DNA from 4 places in the Pseudomonas sp. PSE1(2024) genome. Region 2 is predicted to be linked to each of the others. Evidence: predicted binding sites of a transcription regulator. Region 2 holds the regulator's gene; each other region holds the start of a gene.
The links. The regulator FliA, encoded in region 2, starts transcription of late flagellar genes. The targets are predictions, from matches to a motif close to CTAAAGTTTNNNNNNNNNNNGCCGNTAA.

Region 1 (4,502 bases), 3.1 Mb from region 2:
CGAGCAGGTCGGTCTGTTCATGGGTAGCTGCATTTTTGCCGGGCTGGTGGTGCAATGGCCGCTGGGCTGGTTGTCCGACCGCTATGACCGGGCGCTGCTGATCCGCTGTTTTGCTTTCTTCCTGGCGATTGCCGCGTTGCCGCTGGCGATTCTGCCGCAGGTGCCGCTGGAGGTGCTGTTCGTGGTCGGCTTCCTCTGCTCGCTGGTGCAGTTTTGCCTGTACCCGTTGGCGGTGGCGTTCTCCAACGACCACGTCGAAGGCGAGCGCCGGGTGTCGCTGACGGCAATGTTGCTGGTGACTTACGGCGTGGGGGCGAGTATCGGGCCGCTGGCGGCCGGGGTGCTGATGAAACTGTTCGGGCCGCAGAGCCTGTATGCGTTCTTCACCTTTTTCGCGTTGGTGCTGGTGTGGCGGATCCGCCCGAAAGCCGTGACCAATCTGCACCAGGTCGACGATGCACCGCTGCATCACGTGGCGATGCCGGACAGCATGTCCAGTTCGCCGCTGGTAGCAGCGCTTGATCCGCGGGTTGACGAGCAGGTGGTGCAGGAGCAGATGCAGAATACGGTCGCTCCTGAACCGGAGCCAGAACCTGAACCAGAGCCAGAATCTGCCGCGCCCACCGACTCGACAGTCGAAGACGAGGGGCCGGACATCACTCCCGCCAAGCCGTGATCCGGGCATAAAAAACGGGCAGTCACCGCAGTGACTGCCCGTTTTTTATGCCTGCCGATCAGAGATCGTCTTTATCGAACCGACGCGCTTCGCGCTGCAGTTGATAAACGAAACGCTCGACGTTGCGGGCCGCCGGGCCGCTGATGTTGTGAAAGCGCAGGCCGGCGAAGGTGATGTTGAGCTTTTCTTCGAAGTGCAGGTAACGCAGCTCGACCGATACCGGTTGGTTGCCGAACAGCGGCGCGGCGATCAGGCGATCATAGACCTGGCCCAGTTGCAGGCGGTCAGTGATGTCGCCTTCGAAACGCAGCTTGCAACCGGTGGCAGAGATATCCAGCAGTTTGCCGCCGATCGGCGACTTGAGCTTTTCGCCACCCAGTTCGACGCTGACCAGGTCGGTCAGCTTCAGGGCGGCGCGGAAGGCATTGCGGCGCTGGTGATAAACCACTTCGGTAGGCAGGTCGCCGGTGTAGAAGCGGTCGCCGTCGGAATCCTTGATGCTCAGCGTCCCTGTGCATTCCCAGGCAATGCGCACGCCATCATGAAAACCCTCAACCTTGAACGGTTCGCCTGCTTCCAGAAAACGTTCGCCGTCGCGCGGGATCATCTCATCAAGCTTGATCGAACCGTTTTCGCGATCGACTTCAATCAGGTAGCTCTGGAAGCGCTGGCTGCGCTCGTGGAACGTAATGATCAGCGGATCGTGGCTCTCTTGCAGCTGGCGCAGATTGCTGGAGATCTCCAGGGGCGTGGTGAGCACCTTTGGGGGCTGCGGAGCGTCATCGTTGGACACGTTAAATCAATCTCCAGACAAAATTTGACTACGGCTGGCCAGTATTTTGCCAGCATGTTTCGCACGTTGATAGAGCGCAAGCATAGAAGAAAGCATCACGCCTGGCTGAGCGCGCGCGGTTTCTGCAGTTTGGAGAAGGTGCCACTGGCATCGTAGAGCGCGGGAGGCTCGCCGCCGGTGAGGATTTTCAGCTGATTGGCCGTGGCGGCCTGCTGCATGATGATCGACTGGCCGTTCTTGACGTTGGCTGCCTGGCACTGGGCAATCAGGTCGGTCAGGACATCGCTCTGGCTCAGCAACTGGTCGCCGATGCTCGACTGGCTGGCCAGTTGTTCCAGGCCTGCGCGGTCGAGGGACAGATTGAGACTGGCGAGAATTTCGCTGCGCTTGCGGCCATGCTGTTCGAGCAGAATGATCAATGCCTGTTTGCGCGCCAGAATTTCTTCCAGCAGAGGCATGTCGCGACCGTGCAAGGCGAGGGACTCGGTTTGCAGTAACTCCAGCAATTGTTGAGCTGGAGCAAAGTCGTCGGTGATCAGTTGCAATAAATTAGTGTCGTGCATGGCTGGCCTTGGGTTTTAAGCGTCCAAAAGCCTGGCGCTGACCGAGGCCTAGCGCTGGGCTTCGAAATTGAGCAGTTTGCTGGCTACACGGTTGCTGTCGACTTTGTAGCTGCCATCGGCAATCGCTGCTTTCAACTCGGCCACGCGGGCTTTATCGACGGCAGGCTGATCGCGCAGCTTGTCAGTGACCTTCTGCAACTGTTGAGCCTCATTGCTGAGGTGTACCGATTCCCCGCTTTTTGCGGTACTGGCCTGTTCGGCCGGGGTATTCAGCGGCGCGGAAGTGCCGGTTTCGGCGGTTTCCTTGGCGTTGCTGGTACGCGTACTGCCCGTAAGTGACGAGGAGCTGTTCAAACGGCTGAAATCGATGACCATGTTAAAAACCTCTGGGAATTTGGACGCTTGCCATGTTCTCGGCCATCCCCTGGAAAACTTTAGGCTCATTTAGCAATGAGCTTGCATGCGCCGTTGCAGATCCTGCTGCGGCACAGTTTAGGGAACAGCTCTGGTCAGCGCCAGTTTTCTGCTTGCGTACTCAGGGGCTTTTCAAATATCCGTTCATACAGCCGCTCACATCACCGCTACATGGCCGCTACATGGCCGTTCACATGGCAACTTCCACCTGGCCGGGCGCGATAACCTGCGCCTTGATAACCCGTTGGGAATTGAGGTTTTTCACCCGAATCTGTTCTTTCAGGCCACCGTTCGACAGGGCTTCGCCCGGCATGCGGACGGCGAGGGTGCCGCTGCGGGCGGTGATCACCACTTGATCGCCCTTGCGAACCACTTCCGCCTGTTCCAGATGCACCAGGGTGATGACTTGATCGGCTACCGTTGGTCGGGTCAATTTCTGCCCGATGGCTTCATCCACCGACGTCAGAAAACCCTGATTGATCGTGCTGACGTCGCGCTCGCGCAAGGTCACGTCCTGAGGCTCGATGATGCCGGCGCGTTTGAGTGGCCGCGTGGTGGTGACAATCTCGCGAAACAGGCGGACTTGAGCGGGCACGAACACCGTCCAGGGGGAGGCGCCTTCGCAGCGGACCTTGACCGTGACACGGCCCAGAGGGCGTGCCGGACTCTCCAGTGTCGCTGTCAATTCCTTGTCGCACATAGGCATGCGCATGCGGGGATCGAGCTGGTTGACCTCAATTTCATAACGGCCTTCCGTTTGACTGGTAGCCAGATAGTCTTCTACGGTGAATTCAAGAAAGCCCTGAGTGACGCCGATAAGCATGTCAGGCAAGGTAACCGCATCAGCACCGGCAGGGCTGCCAGCGAAAAAAAGGCAAACGGCGGACATCGCGCAAAGCCCTCTGCGGAGGGGAGATGTCAGGCGTCGGAAAAATGTCGTTTGAGCGTTCATACGAGTTAAAAAGCAAGCGCCGTGCCGTTTAGCAATGAATGTGCGTCGCAACAACACTTGGCGTTGGTGTAGGAGTCTGGGCATGGCTGGTGTAATGGATTCGGTGAACCAGCGCACGCAACTGGTGGGGCAGAATCGCCTGGAGCTGTTGTTGTTCCGTCTCGACGGCCAGCAGCTCTACGGGATCAACGTGTTCAAGGTTCGGGAAGTGCTGCAATGCCCGCAACTGACGGTGATGCCCAAGTCCAGTCCTGTCGTGTGCGGGGTGGCGAATATCCGGGGGGCGACCATTCCGATCCTTGATCTGGCGATGGCGACCGGCTCCGGTGCTTTGAAAGACAAGAACAGTCCGTTCGTGATCATCACGGAATACAACACCAAGACCCAGGGTTTCCTGGTGCGCTCGGTGGAACGTATCGTGAACATGAACTGGGAAGAGATCCATCCGCCGCCCAAGGGCACCGGGCGCGATCATTACCTGACCGCTGTGACTCGGGTCGACAATCAGTTAGTCGAAATCATCGACGTCGAGAAGGTGCTGGCGGAAGTTGCGCCGACCCCGGAAGCGATTTCGGTCGGCGTGGTGGATGTCGAGACCCAGAGCAAGGCGTTGTCGCTGCGGGTGCTGACGGTCGATGACTCGTCGGTGGCGCGCAAGCAGGTGACGCGTTGCCTGCAGACGGTCGGTGTCGAAGTGGTGGCGTTGAACGACGGCAAGCAGGCGCTGGATTACCTGCGCAAGCTGGTCGACGAGGGCAAGAAGCCGGAAGAAGAGTTCCTGATGATGATCTCCGACATCGAAATGCCGGAGATGGACGGGTACACCCTGACGGCCGAGATCCGCAGCGACCCTCGGATGCAAAAGCTTCATATCATCCTGCATACTTCGTTGTCGGGTGTGTTCAATCAGGCGATGGTCAAGAAAGTCGGTGCCGATGACTTCCTGGCCAAGTTCCGTCCTGATGACCTGGCATCCCGGGTAGTCGACCGGATCAAAGCAGCAGATATCAGCTAAGGGCCTTCTGCCCCTGGCGTTCAACACGATTTAAGAGGCGGCATCATTTGTCTACGGGTAATTTGGATTTCGAACAGTTCCGGGTCTTC
Region 2 (4,502 bases):
CAAACCCAACCCTCCGGGCCGCGCCCCACAAGGCGCAATCCGTCGTTACTCGTCGTTCATTTGGAAAAACCAAACCACTCTCCTCGTGCCTAGTCTTGCGCCTTGTGGGGCGCGGCGCGACCCGGCATTAACCGACATCACGACCTAACAAAACCCAAAAAAACTCAAAATCCAAGGCTGGATAGCAAATCGTCCACATCGTCCTGACCGGACACAACGTCTTCTCGTTTATCGGCATGAATCTGCGGACCTTCACCCTGCGAGAGATGTTTTTGTGGATCTTTTTCAGCAAGCATCGCCGCACGGTCATGTTCGATGCCCGCAAAGCGGTCCACCTGGCTGGCCATGAGCACGAGCTTGAGCAGGTTGCTTTCGACTTCGGTGACCAATTGGGTCACGCGCTTGATCACCTGACCGGTGAGGTCCTGGTAATCCTGGGCGAGCAGAATGTCGTTCAGATTGCTCGACACCGCGCGGTTGTCCGCGCTGCTGCGTGCCAGAAAACCGTCGACCCGGCGCGCCAGTTCACGGAACTCTTCAGCCCCGACCTCACGGCGCATGAAGCGGCCCCAATCGGCGCTCAAGGCCTGGGCTTCGTCAGCCAGGCCATTGACCACAGGGGTCGCGCTTTCCACCAGATCCATGGTGCGGTTGGCGGCAGCTTCGGTCAGTTTGACCACGTAGCCCAGGCGCTCGGTAGCGTCGGTGATTTGCGACACTTCCTCAGCCTGCGGCATGTGCGGATCGATCTGGAAATTGACGATCGCACTGTGCAGTTCACGCGTGAGCTTGCCCACTTCCTGGTACAGGCCACGGTCACGGGTCTGATTGAGCTCATGGATCAGTTGCACAGCGTCGCCGAACCTGCCCTTTTCAAGGCTTTCGACCAGTTCGACCGCGTGTTTTTTCAGGGTCGACTCGAAGTCGCCCTGTGAAGATTCTTTATGCTCCATAGCTCCCCCGCGCGTTCATCAGCCGATGCGTTCGAAAATCTTCTCGATTTTTTCTTTCAACGCCTGGGCCGTGAAAGGTTTGACCACATAGCCGTTCACGCCGGCCTGGGCCGCTTCGATGATCTGCTCGCGCTTGGCTTCAGCGGTCACCATCAGCACTGGCAGGTGCTTGAGCTTTTCATCGGCGCGCACGTGGCGCAGCAGGTCGATACCGGTCATGCCGGGCATGTTCCAGTCGGTCACCAGAAAGTCGATGCTGCCGCTGTTGAGCACCGGAATGGCAGTGGTGCCATCGTCGGCTTCAACGGTGTTGGTGAACCCGAGATCACGCAACAGGTTCTTGATGATCCGCCGCATCGTTGAGAAGTCATCAACGATGAGGATTTTCATGTCTTTGTTCAATTCGACCTCCAAGCAGTCTTAAACGCGTCCAGCACCTGGACGCGCCATTTCAATCAATCCGGCAAAACACTCGATGACTGTCTGGAGCACAACAGAGCAAGACCGGTGCCGTTCACCACCGCACCAGCCTCGTTCGCAGTGTCCCCACACTGCCTTCAGCGCGCTCGCCACTCCCCCAAACGCCCCCGCAAGCGGGCCGCGCACTGGCTGTGTAACTGGCTGACCCGCGATTCACTGACGCCAAGGACTTCACCGATTTCCTTGAGGTTCAGCTCTTCGTCGTAGTACAGCGCCAACACCAGTCGCTCACGCTCCGGCAAATTGGCAATCGCGTCCGCCAGCGCGGCCTGGAAACGTTCGTCTTCCAGATCGCGCGACGGCTCCAGATGAGCACTGGCGCCATCCTCGTGCAGCCCTTCGTGTTCGCCGTCCTGCAACAGGTCGTCGAAACTGAACAGCCGGCTGCCCAGGGTGTCGTTCAAAATCCCGTAGTAATCGTCGAGACTCAATTGGAGTTCGGCCGCAACTTCGTGATCTTTAGCGTCACGGCCGGTTTTAGCTTCAATCGAGCGAATCGCGTCGCTGACCATACGGGTATTGCGGTGAACCGAGCGTGGCGCCCAGTCCCCCTTACGGACTTCATCGAGCATCGCACCGCGGATCCGGATGCCCGCGTACGTTTCAAAACTGGCGCCCTTGCTGGCGTCGTATTTGGTCGAGACTTCAAGCAGGCCGATCATCCCGGCCTGGATCAGGTCTTCGACCTGCACACTGGCCGGCAATCGCGCCAGCAAGTGGTAGGCGATGCGTTTGACCAGTGGCGCGTAACGCTCGATCAGCTCGTACTGCGCGTCACGCGCCGACTTTTTGTAAAGGTTCATACCGCTGGCGGTCATAGCACAGGTCCTGCCGTTTGCTGCACGAGGCGCTCGACGAAAAATTCGAGGTGGCCGCGCGGGTTGGCGGGCAGCGGCCAGGTGTCGACCTTCTGTGCGATCGCCTTGAACGCCAGTGCGCACTTGGAACGCGGGAAGGCTTCATAGACCGCACGCTGCTTCTGCACCGCCTTGCGCACGCTTTCGTCGTAGGGCACCGCGCCGACGTATTGTAGGGCGACGTCGAGGAAGCGATCCGTGACCTTGGTCAACTTGGCGAACAGATTGCGACCTTCCTGCGGGCTCTGGGCCATGTTGGCCAGGACGCGGAAGCGGTTCATGCCGTAATCGCGGTTGAGCAGCTTGATCAGCGCGTAGGCGTCGGTGATCGAGGTCGGCTCGTCGCAGACCACCAGCAAGACTTCTTGCGCTGCGCGAACGAAACTGACTACCGAGTCACCAATACCCGCAGCGGTGTCGATCACCAGTACATCGAGATTGTCGCCGATGTCGCTGAACGCCTGAATCAGGCCGGCATGCTGGGCCGGGCTCAGGTGAACCATGCTCTGGGTGCCGGAAGCGGCCGGCACGATGCGGATCCCGCCGGGGCCTTGCAACAGCACGTCGCGCAGCTCGCAGCGGCCTTCGATCACGTCGGCCAGGGTGCGTTTGGGTGTGAGGCCCAGCAGAACGTCGACGTTCGCCAGCCCCAGGTCGGCGTCCAGCAGCATGACCCGACGGCCAAGCTCTGCCAGCGCCAGGGACAAGTTCACTGACACATTAGTCTTGCCGACGCCACCTTTGCCGCCGGTCACCGCGATCACCTGTACGGGATGCATGCTGCCCATGTTATTTCTTTACCTTGTCTTGCATAGACGGAGGCCACATTACTGGCTGCGCGTTCACAACCGGAACAATGCATGGCAGACCATCGATGTAGGTACAAAAACGGTTCATTACCTCAGCCAACCTGCTTGGTCGGACTGTGGTAGATATCAGCGAACATGTCAGCCATGGCTTCTTCGCTGGGTTCTTCCTGCATTTGCACACTGACGGCGCGGCTGACCAGTTGATGACGGCGCGGCAGATGCAGATCATCCGGAATACGCGGCCCATCGGTCAGGTAGGCGACCGGCAGTTCGTGACTGATCGCCAGGCTCAGCACTTCGCCAAGGCTTGCCGTCTCATCCAGTTTAGTCAGGATGCACCCGGCCAGCCCGCAACGCTTGTAACTGTGATAAGCGGCGGTTAGAACCTGTTTCTGGCTGGTGGTTGCCAGCACCAGATAATTTTTTGAGCGAATGCCACGACCGGCCAGACTTTCCAGCTGCATGCGCAAGGCCGGATCGCTGGCTTGCAGGCCGGCGGTATCGATCAGCACCACGCGTTTGCGCAGCAGTGGATCCAGCGCCTGCACCAGGGACTGGCCCGGATCGACGTGGGTCACCGACACATTGAGGATGCGGCCCAGCGTCTTGAGCTGCTCCTGCGCGCCGATACGGAAACTGTCCATGCTCACCAGCGCGATGTTCTGCGCGCCGTACTTGAGCACGTAGCGGGCGGCCAGCTTGGCCAGCGTGGTGGTCTTGCCCATGCCGGCAGGACCGACCATGGCAATCACACCGCCCTCTTCCAGCGGCTCGACTTCCGGTACAGCAATCATCCGCGCCAGGTGCGCCAGCAGCATGCGCCAGGCCTGACGCGGTTCGTCGATCTCGGTGATCATCGACAGCAGATCACGGGACAAGGGGCCGGACAAACCGATGCGTTGCAGACGACGATACAGATTGGCCTGAGCCGGACGGCTGCCTTGCAGCTGGTTCCAGGCCAGAGTGCCGAGTTGCACTTCCATCAGTTCGCGCAGGCTGTTGAGTTCGAAACGCATCGAGTCCAGAGCACGCGGGTCAACGCCAGCGGAAACCGGTGCAGGCGCCGGTGCCGGGCGGGCCGGAGCTTCGTAGGTCGGTTCGGTCAGCGGTTCGGCAGCGGTCAGCGGCAGGCCGGCCGTCAACGGCAGCCCGGCGAACAACTGGCGATTGGTGTTGCCGTCGGCTTCGCCACGCAGGCTCAGCTCGGCCTGGGCGGTGACGATGCGCGACTGGGTCTTGCGCAGCTCATCCTCGAGTTCCATGTTCGGAACACGCGGGGCCAGCGCCGACAGTTTGTAATCGAGCGCCGCCGTCAGCTCGACGCCGCCGGCGATGCGGCGGTTGCCAATGATGGCGGCATCAGCGCCCAGCTCATCACGAACCAGCTTCATGGCCTGACGCAT
Region 3 (4,502 bases), 760 kb from region 2:
GACCATCACGTCATGGGCCAGCAGGATCGGCGCGAATCCACTCCAGTTGCCTTCCAGCTCGCCGATCTGCAGCGGCATGCCCAAGGCGGCACTGGCCTTGTCTTCGATATCGGTGCGGTATTCGGCCACCAGTGGCGTGAGTTCCCGGCCGAGACTGACGTACAACGCCATCAATACCAGAACCAACGCGCACAGGCCCAGACCCCAGCGGGTCAGTGCGGCCAAAATGCGTGTCAGACGTTCCATGTCAGTTGGCTCCCATGGCAAAAATACTGCAAAAAGCTGAGGCCAGCCGTTTCAGGAAAAGGGTGACGCAGGGGTTCAGAGCAGCACCACGTCATATTGTTCCTGGGAATACATGGTTTCTACCTGGAAGCGTATGGTGCGCCCGATGAAACCTTCAAGTTCGGCCACGTTACCGGACTCTTCATCGAGCAGGCGATCCACCACTTTCTGGTTCGCCAGCACCCGATAACCCTCGGCCTGATAGGCCCGGGCTTCACGCAGGATCTCGCGGAAAATCTCGTAGCAAATGGTTTCCGGGGTTTTCAGCTTGCCCCGGCCCTGACAACTGCTGCACGGTTCGCACAGCACCTGCTCGAGGCTTTCGCGGGTGCGCTTGCGCGTCATCTGCACCAGGCCCAACTCGGTGATGCCGATGATGTTGGTCTTGGCGTGATCGCGCTCCAGTTGTTTCTCCAGGGTACGCAGCACCTGACGCTGGTGCTCTTCGTCTTCCATGTCGATGAAGTCGATGATGATGATCCCGCCCAGATTGCGCAGGCGCATCTGCCGGGCAATCGCGGTCGCGGCTTCGAGGTTGGTCTTGAAGATGGTTTCTTCGAGGTTGCGATGACCGACGAACGCACCGGTGTTCACATCGATGGTGGTCATGGCTTCCGCCGGATCGATCACCAGATAGCCGCCGGACTTCAGCGGTACCTTGCGTTCCAGGGCTTTCTGGATTTCGTCTTCGACGCCATACAGGTCGAAAATCGGTCGTTCACCCGGGTAGTGTTCCAGACGGTCGGCGATTTCCGGCATCAGTTCGGCGACGAACTGCGTGGTTTTCTGGAAGGTTTCCCGGGAGTCGATACGGATTTTCTCGATCTTCGGGCTGACCAGATCGCGCAGGGTGCGCAGCGCCAGGCCTAAGTCTTCGTAGATCACGCTCGGTGCACCGATGGTTTTGATCTGTTCGTTGATCTGATCCCACAGGCGGCGCAGGTAGCGGATGTCCATCAGGATCTCATCGGCCCCGGCACCTTCGGCGGCGGTACGCAAAATGAAGCCGCCAGCCTCCTTGATGCCTTCTTTGGCCACGCAATCGCTGACCACCTGCTTGAGGCGTTCGCGCTCGGCTTCGTCTTCGATCTTCAGGGAAATACCGACGTGGGCGGTGCGTGGCATGTACACCAGATAGCGCGACGGGATCGACAGTTGCGTGGTCAGCCGCGCACCTTTGGAACCGATCGGATCCTTGGTGACCTGCACCACCAGGCTCTGGCCTTCGTGCACCAGAGCGCTGATGCTTTCTACCGCCGGGCCTTCGCGCAGGGAGATTTCCGAAGCATGAATGAAGGCTGCGCGATCCAGACCGATGTCGACGAATGCCGCCTGCATGCCCGGCAGGACTCGCACCACCTTGCCTTTATAGATGTTGCCGACGATCCCGCGTTTTTGCGTACGCTCGACGTGCACTTCTTGCAGCACACCGTTTTCGACCACCGCCACGCGCGATTCCATCGGCGTGATGTTGATCAGAATCTCTTCACTCATGGCAGGGTCTCGTTCAGGCATGTTCACGATAATGGCCGCATCTTGTCCGTTCGACGCTTATTGCGCGTTCAGGGTTTGCCAACAGGGTATGCCGAAATGGCCGAGCAGTTCTGCGCTTTCGCACACCGGCAAGCCGACGACCGCCGAGTAACTGCCATTGAGGCCGGCGACGAACACCGCGCCGAGCCCCTGAATGCCGTAGCCACCCGCCTTGTCCCGGGGTTCGCCGCTGGCCCAGTAGGCGGCGGCTTCTTCGCGACTGATCGACCGGAACCGCACCAGACTGCGCACCACCCGCGACTCGCAGCGCTCGCCGTCGAGCACGGCAATTGCTGTCAGCACTTCATGCTCCTTGCCGGACAACATCATCAGCATGGCGCATGCGTCGGCTTCGTCCACCGGTTTGCCAAGAATTTTGCCGTCCAGCACCACAGCGGTGTCGGCGCCCAGTACGCAAAACGCTACGTCGCAAACGACGGTGCGCCGCCCGGCCTCGGCCTTGCCGCGCGCCAGGCGCTCGACGTAGGCCGATGGGGATTCATTGGCGAGAGGGGTTTCATCGATATCCGCGCTGATGGCGGTAAACGGAATGCCGATCTGCGTGAGCAACTCACGCCGACGCGGCGACCCTGAGGCGAGGTAAAGCTTTTCCATCAAGACATCTCCCTGTTTGGTGCCCTGCCTCACAAATGCTGTTCCCTTTGGTCGGCGTCTGGTGTTGCCATACTGCGTTGCCGTTCCTCGCCATAGCACGCTATGACTCGTCACGGCGCCTTGTCTGGCAACAACAGCCACTCGCCCAAAAAGAACTTCATTTGCGAGGCAAGGCACTGGTTTGGGCAAATGCCTGACCGAATCAGTTGATTTTGTAGCGCCGGCGCAATCCACGCAAAGCGAAGCTGACCCATGGCCAGAGCAAGGCACTGACCAGTGCCGGCAGTACCAACGCGAGGGTCGGCTGACGGTTGCCGGTCAAGGCACTGAGCCAAAGCTGTACGAGCTGGGCGAGGCCGAAGATCACCAGGACGACCAGGCTCTGCTGCCACATCGGGAACATTCGCAGGCGTTGCTGCAACGACAGCACCAGGAACGTGATCAGTGTCAGGATCAAGGCATTCTGACCGAGCAGATCGCCCTGCAGCACGTCTTCGGCCAGCCCCAGGCAGAAGGCCGTGACCATGCCGACGGTGTGCGGCAGATACAACGCCCAGAAAGTCAGGAGCAAGGCCAGCCACAGCGGGCGCAGGATTTCCATGAAAATGGGCAATGGCGACACACTGAGCAGAATGCCGACGATAAACGTCAGCCATACAATCCAGCCGTTACGCGATGCGGTAGCCCCGACCATTATTCTTGCCTCCCGGTGGTCGCCGGCGCAGTGACTGGCGGTTTGGCCGCTGGTCGAGCCGCCGGCTGATTCGCCGGCGGTTTGCTGGCCGCTGGTGTGGCTGCAGGCGGTTTGCTTGCAGCGGGTTTGGCCGGCGTGGTGCTGGCGGCAGGCGCAGCCGGCGGCGTCGCCGTGGCTGGAGTTGCTGCTGCGGCAGGCGGGGTAACGATTTTCGGTACCGTGGACGGAATCACCGGACCACCACCAAAGGCATCAAGGTTTTCCTGAGCCTGCGCGGCATCATTGGCACGTTCTTCGGCGGTGCGGTTGTCACTGAATACCAGCAGCAGGTAACGGCTGCGGTTCAGTGCGGCGGTCGGCACGGCGCGAACAATGGCGAATGGCTGGCCGGAATCGTGGATCACTTCCTTGACCGTCGCCACCGGATAACCAGCCGGGAAACGCTGACCGAGTCCGGAGCTGACCAGCAGATCGCCTTCCTTGACGTCGGCAGTGTCCGCCACGTGGCGCAGTTCCAGACGCTCGGGGTTACCGGTGCCGCTGGCAATCGCCCGCAGACCGTTACGGTTCACCTGCACAGGAATGCTGTGGGTCGAGTCGGTCAGCAGCAACACACGAGAGGTGTACGGCATCAGTTCGACCACCTGCCCCATCAGGCCGCGAGCATCGAGCACCGGCTGACCGAGCACCACGCCATCACGCTCACCTTTATTGATGATGATGCGATGGGTGAAGGGGTTGGGGTCCATGCCGATCAGCTCGGCCACTTCGACCTTCTCGTTGACCAGCGCGGAAGAATTGAGCAACTCTCGCAGACGGACGTTCTGCTCGGTGAGGGCGGCAAGCTTCTGCATGCGACCCTGCAACAGCAGGTTCTCCGACTTGAGTTTTTCATTTTCGGCGACGAGCTCGGTGCGACTGCCGAACTGGCTGGCGATACCTTCCCACAACCGTCCGGGCAGGTCAGTGATCCAGTAGGCGTCCATCAGCACCAGCGAGGCCTGGCTGCGTACGGGTTTAAGCAGGCTGAAGCGCGCGTCAACGACCATCAGCGCGACCGACAGTACGGCCAGCACCAACAAGCGCACGCCCAGTGAGGGGCCCTTGGCGAAAAGCGGTTTAATAAGCCGCTCCTCCCAGGCAAATGTTCTGTTTATTCATACGGCATCAAACCGGCCTGGATGAAGACTGACAGAAGATAAACGCCAACAGGCAGCACTGCAAAGTGCTGCCTGTGCGCTCACCCACGTATTGCACCCGGCGATTATTCGCTGGAGAGCAGGTCCATGGTGTGCTTGTCCATCATTTCCAATGCACGGCCACCGCCGCGAGCGACGCAGGTCAGCGGATCTTCGGCAACGATCACCGGCAGACC
Region 4 (4,502 bases), 1.4 Mb from region 2:
CGACGTTGATCGACTCGACCACCGCCGTCTGCTCTTCCGTCGCCGTCGCTACCGACTGGTTCATGCCGTCGATCTCGCCGATACGCTGGGTCACGCTGCCCAGGCGTTCGCCGGCCTGGTTGGCGATGCCGACGCTGCTTTCGCTCTCACGCTGGCTCTCGGTCATGATGCCGACCGCCTGACGCGCGCCGACTTGCAGCTCTTCAATCATCTTCTGCACTTGCTGCGCGGAATCCTGGGTGCGGTGCGCCAGGTTGCGGACTTCGTCGGCGACCACGGCGAAACCACGACCGGCTTCTCCGGCACGGGCCGCTTCGATGGCGGCGTTGAGCGCCAGCAGGTTGGTCTGCTGGGAGATGCTGGTGATCACTTCCAGAATCTGCCCGATGTTCACGGTGTTGCTGTTCAGGGTTTCGATGTTGCCGCAGGAGTCGCTGATCTTCGCCGACAGCTGTTGCATCGCGTGGATGGTTTTATCCACAACCTGCTGGCCGTCTTCGGCCAGGCTGCGCGCGTCGCTGGAATGTTGCGAGGCGAGGGCGGCGTTCTGGGCGATTTCCTGGGCGGCGGCGCCTAGCTGGTTGATCGCGGCGGCCACGCTGTTGGTGCGCGAGGCTTGCTGGTCGGAGTTGAACATCGACGAGTTCGACGCCGCGACCACGCGCAGGGCGACTTCGTTGACCTGGCCGGTGGCCGACGACACTTCGCGGATCGAAGTGTGAATGCGCTCGACGAAACGGTTGAACGACAGCCCCAGCGCGCCGAATTCATCGTGGCCGTGGATGGTCAGGCGTTTGGTCAGGTCACCTTCGCCTTCGGCGATGTCGTGCATGGCGCGGCCCATGGTCAGCAGCGGTTGCATCAGTACGCGGATCAGCATGCCGAGCAGGGCGATGATGATCACCACGGCGATGACCATGGCGATCAGCGCCGAGGTGCGGAACTCGCTGAGCATCGAGAACGCGGTGTCTTTGTCCAGCACCAGCGCCACGTACCAGTCGGCCGAGGGCACGCCGTTGACGTGGGTGAAGGAGATCAGCTGGGTCTTGCCGTCGAACTCGACTTCTTTCAGGCCCGGGCTGACTTTCGGCGCACCGTTGGGATAGGCCTCGGCCAGGGTCTTGAGCACCAGTTTGCTGTCCGGGTGGATCAGGATTTTGCCGTCGGCGCCGACGATGAACGCGTGACCGTGGCCGCCGAAGTTCAGCGAGTTGATGATCGCGCTGACACTCGACAGGTCAATGTCGGCGCCGGCCACACCGATCATCTGGCCCTGGCGCTGCACCGGGGTGGCGACGGTGATCACCAGTTTGCCCGACGACGCGGCGATGTACGGTTCGGTGACGATGGTCTGTTGCGCAGCATTGGCCGCCTTGTACCAGCCACGGGCGCGCGGATCGTAATCCGGCGCACGGTTGCCGGCCGGGACCGAGAACATCACACCGTCTGCACCGCCGAAGTAGCTGAGCTGGAAATTGCTGGTGTAGGCGGGCAGGTCGATAATGCGTTTCAGGCTGGCCGGGGCGTTGCCGTCGGCGACAACCTGTTGCGCCATCGATTGCAGCAACTGGATGCGGCTTTCCAGCCAGGTCTGGATGTTGCTGGTGGTCAGGCTGCCCAGTTCCTGCATCGACGCTTCGGTACTGCTTTGCAGGGCTTCGCGCTGGCGATAGTCGTTGAACAAAATGAAACAGGCGAACGCAACGGCCACCACGAGGGCGGCAGCCAACAAGATCTTGTGGCTGAATTTCATGTTTCTGGTCATTAAGTGAGCTACCGCGAAGGGGCTGGTCAAGAAAGGGCGGCAATTTGCCACACTATCGGGCTTTGCGCTGCTCTTATTTCGACCGCGGCGCGCCAAAGATTAGGCGCCTTTTGCGAAATACGACGAAATGCTCAATAGCCTTACAAACTGTCTGATTTACCGGCGAAAGCCGGACGAGCGGGCTAACAAATAGCCAGCCTCCCAGGGAACCAGACAGGGGTTTTCTCTTCTAAGCTTCTGGTTGGCGCCATGCCATCCCCCTTCCGTTCCAGGAGTTACACCATGTCGCTGCGATCTATCGCCCTGCTGTCGTTTTGCGTGCTGTTGGCCGCATGCAGCAAGGTCAATCAGGAAAACTATTCGAAGCTCTCGGCCGGCATGGCCAAGGCCGAAGTGGAGACACTGCTTGGCAAGCCCACCGATTGCTCGGGCGCGCTCGGCATGTCCAGTTGTACCTGGGGCGACAAGAACAGCTTTATCAGCGTGCAGTACGCCGGTGACAAAGTGCTGATGTTTTCCGGCCAAGGCCTGAAGTAAACCGGGGCTACGCGCCCACGGGAGAAAAACAATGAAGCGGTTATTGCTTGTCCTTTTGGCCGGCCTGGTATTGGCCGGCTGCGCCACGTCCGGTGAAGATCCGCTGGCGCCGAAGACGGTCAACAGTGTCAATCTCAAGCGTTACCAGGGCACCTGGTACGAACTGGCGCGTCTGCCGATGTATTTCCAGCGCAATTGCGCGCAATCCGAAGCCCGCTACACCCTCAAGCCCGACGGCAATGTCGGGGTGTACAACCGCTGCCTGACGGCGGACTGGCAGTGGGAAGAAGTCAAAGGCACGGCTTATCCACAGGTGCCGGGCAAGACCGACAAGCTGTGGGTCGAGTTCGATACCTGGTTTTCGCGCCTGATTCCGGGTGTGGCGAAGGGGCAATACTGGGTGCTGTACGTCAGCGATGACTACAAGACCGCGCTCGTGGGCGACCCGAGTCGTCGCTACCTGTGGCTGTTGTCCCGCACGCCGACCGTCAACGGCGTGGTGCGTGAGGAACTGCTGAGCAAGGCGCGTCAGCAGGGTTACGACACCACGCGCCTGATCTGGCGTACGTCGGATCAGCAGATGGCCAAGACGTCCAACTGATGTCTCCTGTTCTGATCGTTCCCACGCTCCGCGTGGGAATGCCTCAATGGACGCTCTGCGTCCGCTTTCGGGACGCGGAGCGTCCCGGGCTGCATTCCCACGCAGAGCGTGGGAACGATCAGTAACAGAGGTTTGTGTCAGCCCAAAAGCTCTCGCAGGACCTGGGTGAAGGCGCGATTGCTGTCCTCCTCCCCGGCATGTCGCCCCTCGCGCACAGCCCACTGACCATTGACCAGCACGTCGCGTACCTGACGATCGCCACCGGCAAACAGCCAGCGATTGAGAATCCCGTCACCGCTGGCCGTGGCCAGATACGGATCGTTGCCATCGAGCACAATCCAGTCGGCACGCTTGCCGACTTCCAGCGCGCCGATCGGCTGGCCCAAGGCCTGAGCACCACCGTCCAGCGCCGCGTCATACAGCGTACGGCCGACCATCGGCTGATCCGCGCCATACAAGCGGTTGCGCCGCTGATCGCGCAGGCGCTGACCGTATTCCAGCCAGCGCAGTTCTTCCACCACGCTCAACGACACATGGCTGTCGGAGCCGATGCCCATGCGCCCGCCCTGAGCGAGGAAATCCACCGCCGGGAAAATCCCGTCGCCGAGGTTGGCCTCGGTGGTCAGGCACAGGCCGGCGATGGCGCGACTCTTGGCCATCAGCGTGACTTCTTCCGGATTGGCGTGAGTCGCGTGGACCAGGCACCAGCGCTGATCGACTTCGGTGTTTTCGTACAGCCATTGCAGCGGACGACGACCGCTCCAGCTCAGGCAGTCGTCGACTTCCTTCTGCTGTTCGGCGATGTGGATGTGCACCGGGCATTGCTGGTCGCTGGCTGCCAGCACTTCGCTGATCTGCTGTGGCGTGACCGCGCGCAACGAGTGGAAGCACAGGCCCAGCGACTGCGCCTTTTGCTGCGCCAGCAGGGGTTGCAGGCGCGATTGCAGCTTCAGGTAGTTTTCGGTGCTGTTGATGAAACGGCGCTGGCCTTCGTTCGGCGTCTGGCCGCCGAAACCGCTGTGGCTGTAGAGCACCGGCAACAGCGTCAGGCCGATGCCGGCGGAGCTGGCCGCCTGGCTGATGCGTAACGCCAGTTCGGCCGGGTCGGCGTAAGGCTGGCCGTTGTAATCGTGGTGGACGTAATGGAATTCGGCGACCGAGGTGTAACCGGCCTTGAGCATTTCGATGTACAGCTGACGGGCAATCACACCGAGCTGGTCGGGGCTGATTTTTCCGACGAGCCGGTACATCAGATCGCGCCAGGTCCAGAAACTGTCGTTGGGATTGCCGGCCACTTCTGCAAGTCCCGCCATCGCTCGCTGGAACGCGTGGGAGTGCAGATTCGGCATCCCCGGCAGCAGCGGACCGCTCAGCCGTTCGGCGTCATCTGCGGTGGAATCGGCCTGGATTCGGGTCAACACGCCATCGGCGCTGACCTCGAGACGTACATTGTTGGCCCATCCGTTAGGCAGCAGCGCGCGTTCGGCAAAGAAGGCGGACATGGTTCAGCACCCCATCGTGTGTTATTTGTATATACATATACAGACGTTTGCCTGCCCGGTAAACTCCGGCAAGCTAGCAACTTTCATCCAATGAACA

Region 1: a site for FliA is predicted at 2,443-2,470, ahead of flgM (flagellar biosynthesis anti-sigma factor FlgM). Genes of this name have one in related genera too.
Region 3: a site for FliA is predicted at 2,543-2,570, ahead of ABTV87_RS04335 (Maf family protein). Genes of this name have one in related genera too.
Region 4: a site for FliA is predicted at 1,841-1,868, ahead of ABTV87_RS01785 (methyl-accepting chemotaxis protein). Genes of this name have one in related genera too.

Annotation. Positions count from the first base shown of each region.
Region 1 is NZ_CP158967.1:4,839,367-4,843,868, reverse strand. Features, by position in the region: gene ABTV87_RS21980 (MFS transporter) at 1-676, shown strand, start outside; gene ABTV87_RS21975 (flagellar brake protein) at 735-1,469, opposite strand; gene ABTV87_RS21970 (flagella synthesis protein FlgN) at 1,565-2,032, opposite strand; gene flgM (flagellar biosynthesis anti-sigma factor FlgM) at 2,081-2,407, opposite strand; gene flgA (flagellar basal body P-ring formation chaperone FlgA) at 2,637-3,398, opposite strand; gene ABTV87_RS21955 (chemotaxis protein CheV) at 3,481-4,413, shown strand; gene cheR (protein-glutamate O-methyltransferase CheR) at 4,461-4,502, shown strand, end outside.
Region 2 is NZ_CP158967.1:1,762,151-1,766,652, reverse strand. Features, by position in the region: gene ABTV87_RS07975 (protein phosphatase CheZ) at 165-953, opposite strand; gene ABTV87_RS07970 (chemotaxis response regulator CheY) at 972-1,343, opposite strand; gene fliA (RNA polymerase sigma factor FliA) at 1,511-2,251, opposite strand; gene fleN (flagellar synthesis regulator FleN) at 2,248-3,078, opposite strand; gene flhF (flagellar biosynthesis protein FlhF) at 3,192-4,502, opposite strand, start outside.
Region 3 is NZ_CP158967.1:1,006,374-1,010,875, reverse strand. Features, by position in the region: gene ABTV87_RS04345 (YhdP family protein) at 1-246, opposite strand, end outside; gene rng (ribonuclease G) at 322-1,779, opposite strand; gene ABTV87_RS04335 (Maf family protein) at 1,837-2,433, opposite strand; gene mreD (rod shape-determining protein MreD) at 2,636-3,127, opposite strand; gene mreC (rod shape-determining protein MreC) at 3,127-4,215, opposite strand; gene mreB (rod shape-determining protein MreB) at 4,392-4,502, opposite strand, start outside.
Region 4 is NZ_CP158967.1:402,432-406,933, forward strand. Features, by position in the region: gene ABTV87_RS01785 (methyl-accepting chemotaxis protein) at 1-1,765, opposite strand, end outside; gene ABTV87_RS01790 (hypothetical protein) at 2,048-2,302, shown strand; gene ABTV87_RS01795 (lipocalin family protein) at 2,334-2,903, shown strand; gene ABTV87_RS01800 (formimidoylglutamate deiminase) at 3,041-4,405, opposite strand.